DNA from 3 places in the Blautia sp. MSK18_10 genome. Region 1 is predicted to be linked to each of the others. Evidence: predicted binding sites of a transcription regulator. Region 1 holds the regulator's gene; each other region holds the start of a gene.
The links. The regulator Rex, encoded in region 1, represses fermentation and respiration genes when NADH is low (regulators of the CRP and FNR family bind a similar motif). The targets are predictions, from matches to a motif close to ATTGTTAANTANTTAACAAT.
Positions count from the first base shown of each region.

Region 2: a site for Rex is predicted at 1,445-1,464, ahead of LI074_RS03360 (CoB--CoM heterodisulfide reductase iron-sulfur subunit B family protein). Genes of this name have one in related genera too.
Region 3: a site for Rex is predicted at 1,175-1,194, ahead of LI074_RS07400 (phosphoketolase family protein). Genes of this name have one in related genera too.

Region 1 is NZ_JAJCGT010000009.1:79,511-81,787, forward strand. Features, by position in the region: gene LI074_RS06135 (bifunctional ADP-dependent NAD(P)H-hydrate dehydratase/NAD(P)H-hydrate epimerase) at 1-815, opposite strand, end outside; gene LI074_RS06140 (redox-sensing transcriptional repressor Rex) at 905-1,552, opposite strand; gene LI074_RS06145 (ABC-F family ATP-binding cassette domain-containing protein) at 1,813-2,277, shown strand, end outside.
Region 2 is NZ_JAJCGT010000004.1:61,266-63,542, reverse strand. Features, by position in the region: gene LI074_RS03365 (4Fe-4S dicluster domain-containing protein) at 1-375, opposite strand, end outside; gene LI074_RS03360 (CoB--CoM heterodisulfide reductase iron-sulfur subunit B family protein) at 372-1,166, opposite strand; gene LI074_RS03355 (L-lactate dehydrogenase) at 1,670-2,277, opposite strand, start outside.
Region 3 is NZ_JAJCGT010000013.1:15,951-18,227, forward strand. Features, by position in the region: gene malQ (4-alpha-glucanotransferase) at 1-779, opposite strand, end outside; gene LI074_RS07400 (phosphoketolase family protein) at 1,316-2,277, shown strand, end outside.

The DNA of each region.
Region 1 (2,277 bases):
ATTCTCACCATTCCCGCAGAGCTTTTCAGAGCAGCTGCTGCACTCAGATATGCAGCTCCGCACATTCCTTCGCTGCCAGCTATAAGAAGAACCTTACCGAAGGTTCCTTTATTTCCATAGGGAACTCTCTCCGGAAGCATTTTCAAATCTTCACGTTCCAGATGATGCATACAGATTTTCTTTCCGGGTATGGAATAGATTCCGATATCCGTAACAACGATCTCACCGCCATACATGCGTCCGGGATAAAAACACAGCCCTCTTTTGCGAAAAGCAAAGGTAACCGTAAGATCTGCCCGGAATGCAATCCCCTTCTCAAATCCGGTATCTGAGTCAATCCCGGATGGAATATCCACAGCTACTTTATACGCAGATGCCCGGTTCATTGTACTGATAAGCTCTGCATATTTTCCCTCTACAGGTCTGCTCAGTCCAACCCCAAAGATGGCATCTACTATAGTAGTATATTCATCCAGATCCAGGTTATGCACCCGGGGCACCTGATAATATTCTGCTGTTTTAAGCTGTCCGGCAGTTTCAGCAGTCATTTTCTCTTCCTTACCCGCAATATAATACCAGGTTCTGACTCCTCTCAACTGAAGCAGTCTGGCAATCGCCAATCCGTCTCCGCCATTGTTGCCGGTTCCGCAGACCACAAGGATTTTCTCTTTTTCTTTATTCTTTAATCTCTGTACAATCTCCTCAACCGTCTTTAATGCCGCCCTCTCCATAAGTACCGGAGACGATATCCCGGCTTTCTGAATCGTATTATGATCCAGTTCTTTCATCTCAACAGCAGTTACAATCTCTCTCATCTGTTCACCTCCTGTTTACAATAACACATTTACATACAAGAGAAAAGCTGTGATCAGATGACCACAGCCTTGTGTTTCACAGTTATCCCTTACATACCTTCATGTTCCTTTCTGTACTCACTCAGGTTATAGGACAAAGTCATAAGACTCTCTGAAAGATGTACGTTCTCTACCATTACATCCTCCGGGGCATCCAGATCAATATGTGCAAAATTCCAGATTGCCTTAATTCCATTATCAATTAAAATCTTTGCCATCTCTTTGGCTTTGTTTTTAGGAAGAGTCAGGATCGCAATCTCAACCTCATTCTCCTTCAGAAACAAAGGAAGATCGCTCAACATCTGAATCTCAATTCCACGAACTGCAATCCCCTCAAGTACAGGATTGACGTCAAAAATACCAACCAGCTTAAATCCGCGCTTTTCAAAATCCACATAATTGGCCAATGCCTGTCCCAGATTACCGGCACCCAGAATAATCATCGGATGTACAGTATCCAGCCCAAGGATCTTACCGATTTCTGTATACAAATAGCGTACATTATAGCCGTAACCCTGCTGACCAAAACCACCGAAATTATTTAAGTCCTGACGAATCTGGGAAGCCGTCACATGCATCTTCTTGCTAAGATCATTTGAAGATATACGCTCTACATTCTCCTCCATCAATTCACCGAGGTAGCGGTAGTACCGCGGCAAACGCTTGATTACCGCTTTCGAAATTTCCTTAGCTTCCACAAATTTTCCCTCCTTAGCTTATCTATGTCAATTATACCCAGATGTTATTTTATTGTCAAATTAAATTTGTACTTTTTGACCAAATATTTCTGTATTTTTTTATCAATTTCATTCTGAAAAATTCCCCGGAATATCATATTTTCTTCCATGCATCCATCCGATGCTTTCTTTTCCCTGGACAAAATCTCTTAAAATGCTTTCAAAAACAGGCATTTTCGATTATAATAGTACGCGGACAAATTACAAACGGAGGAATTCCTATGATTTTATCATGTCAGAATATCTGTAAATCCTTTGGCGAAAAAATCATTCTCAAGGATGCCAGTTTCCATATAGAAGACCGCGAAAAGGCAGCTCTCATCGGCAATAACGGTGCAGGCAAGACGACTCTGCTGCGAATCATTATGCATGAGCTCTCCCCGGATTCAGGAAACGTGGTACTTGCCAAAGATAAAAATATCGGCTACCTTGCCCAGTATCAGGACATTCATGGCCATCATACCATTTACGAAGAACTGATTTCCACCAAACAGCACATTATTGATATGGAGAACCGTCTGCGCTCTCTGGAACAGGAAATGAAAACCACCACCGGAGATGCTCTGGACAGCCTGATGAATACTTACACAAGACTGAGTCACCAGTTTGAACTGGAAAATGGTTACGCTTACAAAAGTGAGATCATGGGTGTATTAAAAGGTCTTGGTTTCACAGAAGAAGATTTC
Region 2 (2,277 bases), on a different contig from region 1:
TCTGAATGCACTTACCAGAAGCTGCTGTGGCAGTTCCGGATCAAGAAGCTGTGGTATCTCATCTGCTTTCAGATAATCGCCGCCTTTTTCACGGACAACTAACTGTCTTGCTGCATCGATGATCTTTCCCGGTTTTACATCTCTTGGACAACGCTCTACACAGGCGAAGCAGGAAAGGCATTTCCAGAGAGACTTTGAATTGACAAGTGCTTCGATATCTTCATTTACAACATAGGATACAAACTGATGTGGCTTGATATCCATTTCATTGAAGGATGGACAGGTAGCAGAACATTTTCCACATTTCATACATTTCAGCGGATTTGTTCCTGAGATTTCTTTAATTTTCTCTGCTGCTGAATGTTCGTTTCTCATTTCGCTACCTCCTCTTTTACTCCGAGGGCTTCTGCAAGGAGCTCTGTGAAATAATATACAGGCAGTTCGCTGGAAGCGTTTTTATTTAAATTATATTTACACAATGGACAGGCTGTGATCAGCATATCTGCGCCAAAGCCTTGGGCACTGTCTTCGATTTTCTGACACATGTTCTGGGACATTTCTTTTTCTTTGAGAGAAATGTAACCGCCGCAGCATTCATTTCTGTATGGATAGATCACCGGTTCTGCACCAAGTGCACGGATGAAATCTTCCATGATTGTCGGATTCTCCGGATCATCAAAAGCCATGATCTTGCCCGGACGTAATAAGAGACATCCGTAATAGGCTCCGATCTTCTTTCCTGTAAGCGGGTTTACTACTTTCTCTTTCAGCTTGTCAAAGCCAACTCTGTCGCGAAGTACTTCCAGATAATGGAGCACTGTTGTCTCGCCTTCATAAGGCTCATCAAGCTGCATGTAATTATTTGCTCTGGTGCGGATATCCTCCACATTTTTCATATCATCATTGACACGTTTGATCACGTGATGACAGGCAGAGCAGATTGTTACCAGATCCTGGCCCTTTTCTTTGGCCTGATTAAGAGCACGTACAGAAGAAAGCTTCGTAGCAATCTCGTCAGTTCCCAGAGGATAAACACCTCCGCAGCACTGCCAATCTTCGATCTCTTCCAGTTCAAACCCAAGTGCTCTGGCGCTGGCTCTGGCATATTCGTCCAGATCTTTCGCCTTGTTTCTCAGGGTACAACCCGGATAATAACTGTACTTCATACTTAACATTATCCTTTCTTAGTTGTTCAGATAAATTCATGTTGCTCAAATAATGATATCAGGGTCCAAAAGCAATTTGCCCCGATATATAGCGCCCGTAAATAACAGTCGCTAGTCCTTGTCTTTTTTTTAACAATATATGGACAAAAATATAAATCAAGTCTAATACAATTACTTTTTATATCTTTGTTGAGACATAGAAAATAAAAGAGTTCGCACACCCTTCCTCCGCAATTAAAGGAGTGTATCAGCTCGATTTCCGAAAAATATTATATCATATTGACAACATTTTAACAAGAGGTTTTTGATATTTTTTTATTTCGTTCCTGATTTTATTCATAAGAGTCAAAATTCCTCTGCCTCCGCTGCAATATGGAATTTTGACTGATGAATAAAAAAAGGAGTAAACAATAATTTTTACTCAGAGGAGCAACGCGTTCTCTGCTCCCCTGAATTCAAAATCTTATCGCCACAGGCGATTTTAACCAGTCACGTTTTATTTATTAATTAAGATCAATCTGAGCAATAATTTCTTTCAGTGTATCTGCGCTCTTCTTGAGCTGTTCGATTTCAGCTTTATTCATTCTCATCGGTACTTTACCCTGTACACCATTTGGACCTACCAGTGTCAGTGTGCTTAAGCATACATCTTCGATTCCGTATTCTCCATGCATCATAGTGGATACTGTAGAAATAGATTCGGAAGAAGATACCAGTAAGCTACAGAGCTTGCATACAGATGAAGATACGGCATAGAAAGTTGCACCTTTCTTGGAGATAATTTCACCGCCGGATTTCTGTACGTACTGAAGCATTGCTTCTTTGTCAATCGGCTCAATATCTTTTCCGAGTTTCTTCTCCAGTTCATAATATTCATCCACACTTACACCGGAAATATAAGCTCCGGACCATGGAATAAAGGATGTATCGCCATGTTCACCAAATACATAAGCATGGATGTTACTCTGTGCAATCTGGAAGTGCTCGGATAATCCGCAACGCAGACGTGCAGAGTCAAGGATGGTACCGGAACCAAGGATCTGGTTCTCCGGAAGTCCGGAAATCTTTGTAAATACATAAGTCATGATATCAACCGGATTACTTACGATCA
Region 3 (2,277 bases), on a different contig from region 1:
TTTCCCCATAACTGACCGGTTGCAGAAAATCCATCCGGAGGGCATCCTGCTACTGCCAGCGGTACATTATCCTGATCCAGCTGGAACAGCTCCGGATGCGCCCATGCATCAGCACTGTCCATTGCAACATAAATCGGAATATCTCCAATGATCTGGATTCCTTTTGAATTTGCATAGGATTTCAGTTTCATCCACTGCTCATAGAACTTAAACTGCATATACTGCTGGAATTCAATATCAAAATAGAGTTCTTCACGATAATAATCCATGGCATTGTTCCAGCGGAGTCTGATATCCTCAGCCCATTTGGTCCATTCTACACCTTCGAAACGGTCTTTTACTGCCATAAACAGAGCATAATCTGACAGCCACCAGCTGTTCTCTGCTACGAATTTCTGATAGTCAGGATTCTTGCTGATATCACTGTTCTCGTATGCTTTTCTCAGAAGAGGATAACGGCCTTTGTAGATTTTTTCATAATCTACCTCATCAGGCTTCTTTCCCCAATTAACTTTCTCGCAGTCTTTCTTATCAAGAACTCCTTCTTCCACAAGTGTATCCAGATCAATAAAATATGGATTACCTGCAAATGTAGAGAAAGACTGATATGGAGAATCTCCATAGCTGGTCGGTCCCAATGGCAGAATCTGCCAGTAAGTCTGTCCGGCTTCCTTTAACCAGTCTACAAATTCATATGCACTTTTGGAAAAACATCCGATGCCATAGTCTGATGGAAGACTGCTGATCGGCATTAATATTCCTGCTGCTCTTTTTCCCATGATTCTTGTCTCCTTCGCCATTCTTCACTTTTACCGCCTATACTTTATCTAGTGTACATATAAGCAGTTTTTCTATACCTTATGCGCAATTGTTTTTTTTATTATATCTATTTTTTGTGCAAATTGCAATACAACTTTCATGTTATCCATTTTTTCGTGAAAATTACTAATCATTGCTTAGTTCTTTTCGTCATCTTCCATATTAAACACCAATCATTTCCACTCAGAGCATTGTCGTCAAGCGGATATTCGCAATCTGCTTCGCTACGCAGCTCTATACCGAATAACTGCTCCGCATTTCATCAGAAGGAGCTTATTTTTTATCCATATCAAAAACTTATAATTACAATGCAATATTTCTATTTTACGTTTCATTTCTGATATGATAGGATGTGTTTGGTTAAAAAATAACAAAGTAACACTCCAACTTATCTGTTGAGAAACGTTTATCATTAACTACCATCAGAAAATTTCTTATACAGATATCTTCGACATCTTAAGCTATACACATCAAAGACAAAGAAAGAGGTAAGAAAATGGAAGACAACAAATTATGTCTGGAAAAGCAGCCTTTAAACCAGGAAATGCTTGACAAAATCGATGCTTACTGGCGTGCAGCTAACTATCTGTCTGCCGGACAGCTCTATCTTCTCGACAATCCGCTTCTGAGAGAGCCATTAACTATGGATCAGATCAAGAAAAAAATTGTTGGTCACTGGGGAACTGTACCGGGACAGAACTTCGTTTATGCACACTGCAACCGTGTCATCAAACGTTATGACCTTGATATGATCCTGCTTTCCGGTCCTGGACATGGCGGAAACTTCATGATTGCCAACACCTATCTGGAAGGTTCTTACAGCGAAGTTTATCCTAACATCAGCCAGGATGAGGAAGGTATGAAGAAAATGTTCAAACAGTTCTCCTTCCCATGCGGAGTCCCAAGCCACTGCGCACCGGAAACACCTGGTTCCATTAATGAAGGTGGCGAGCTTGGTTACTCCATCGCTCATGCTTTCGGAGCTGTATTTGACAACCCGGATCTGATTGCAACTACTGTTGTAGGTGATGGTGAAGCTGAGACTGGTCCTCTGGCGACATCCTGGCAGTCCAACAAATTCCTGAACCCGATCACAGACGGTGCTGTACTTCCTATTCTTCACTTAAATGGATATAAGATCAGCAACCCGACTATCTTCTCCCGTCTTTCTCATGAAGAACTTGAATGCTTCTTCAAGGGCTGTGGCTGGAAACCATATTTCGTTGAAGGTGACGACCCAATGACAATGCACAAGAAGATGGCTGAAACAATGGACACAGTGATCGAAGAAATCAAAGCGATCCAGAAGAACGCCCGTGAGAACAATAATCCGGAACGTCCGGTATGGCCAATGATCATCCTTCGTACTCCTAAGGGATGGACAGGTCCTAAGGTTGTTGACGGACTTCAGATTGAAGGTTCTTTCCGTGCTCATCAGGTTCCGATCACTATGGAAAA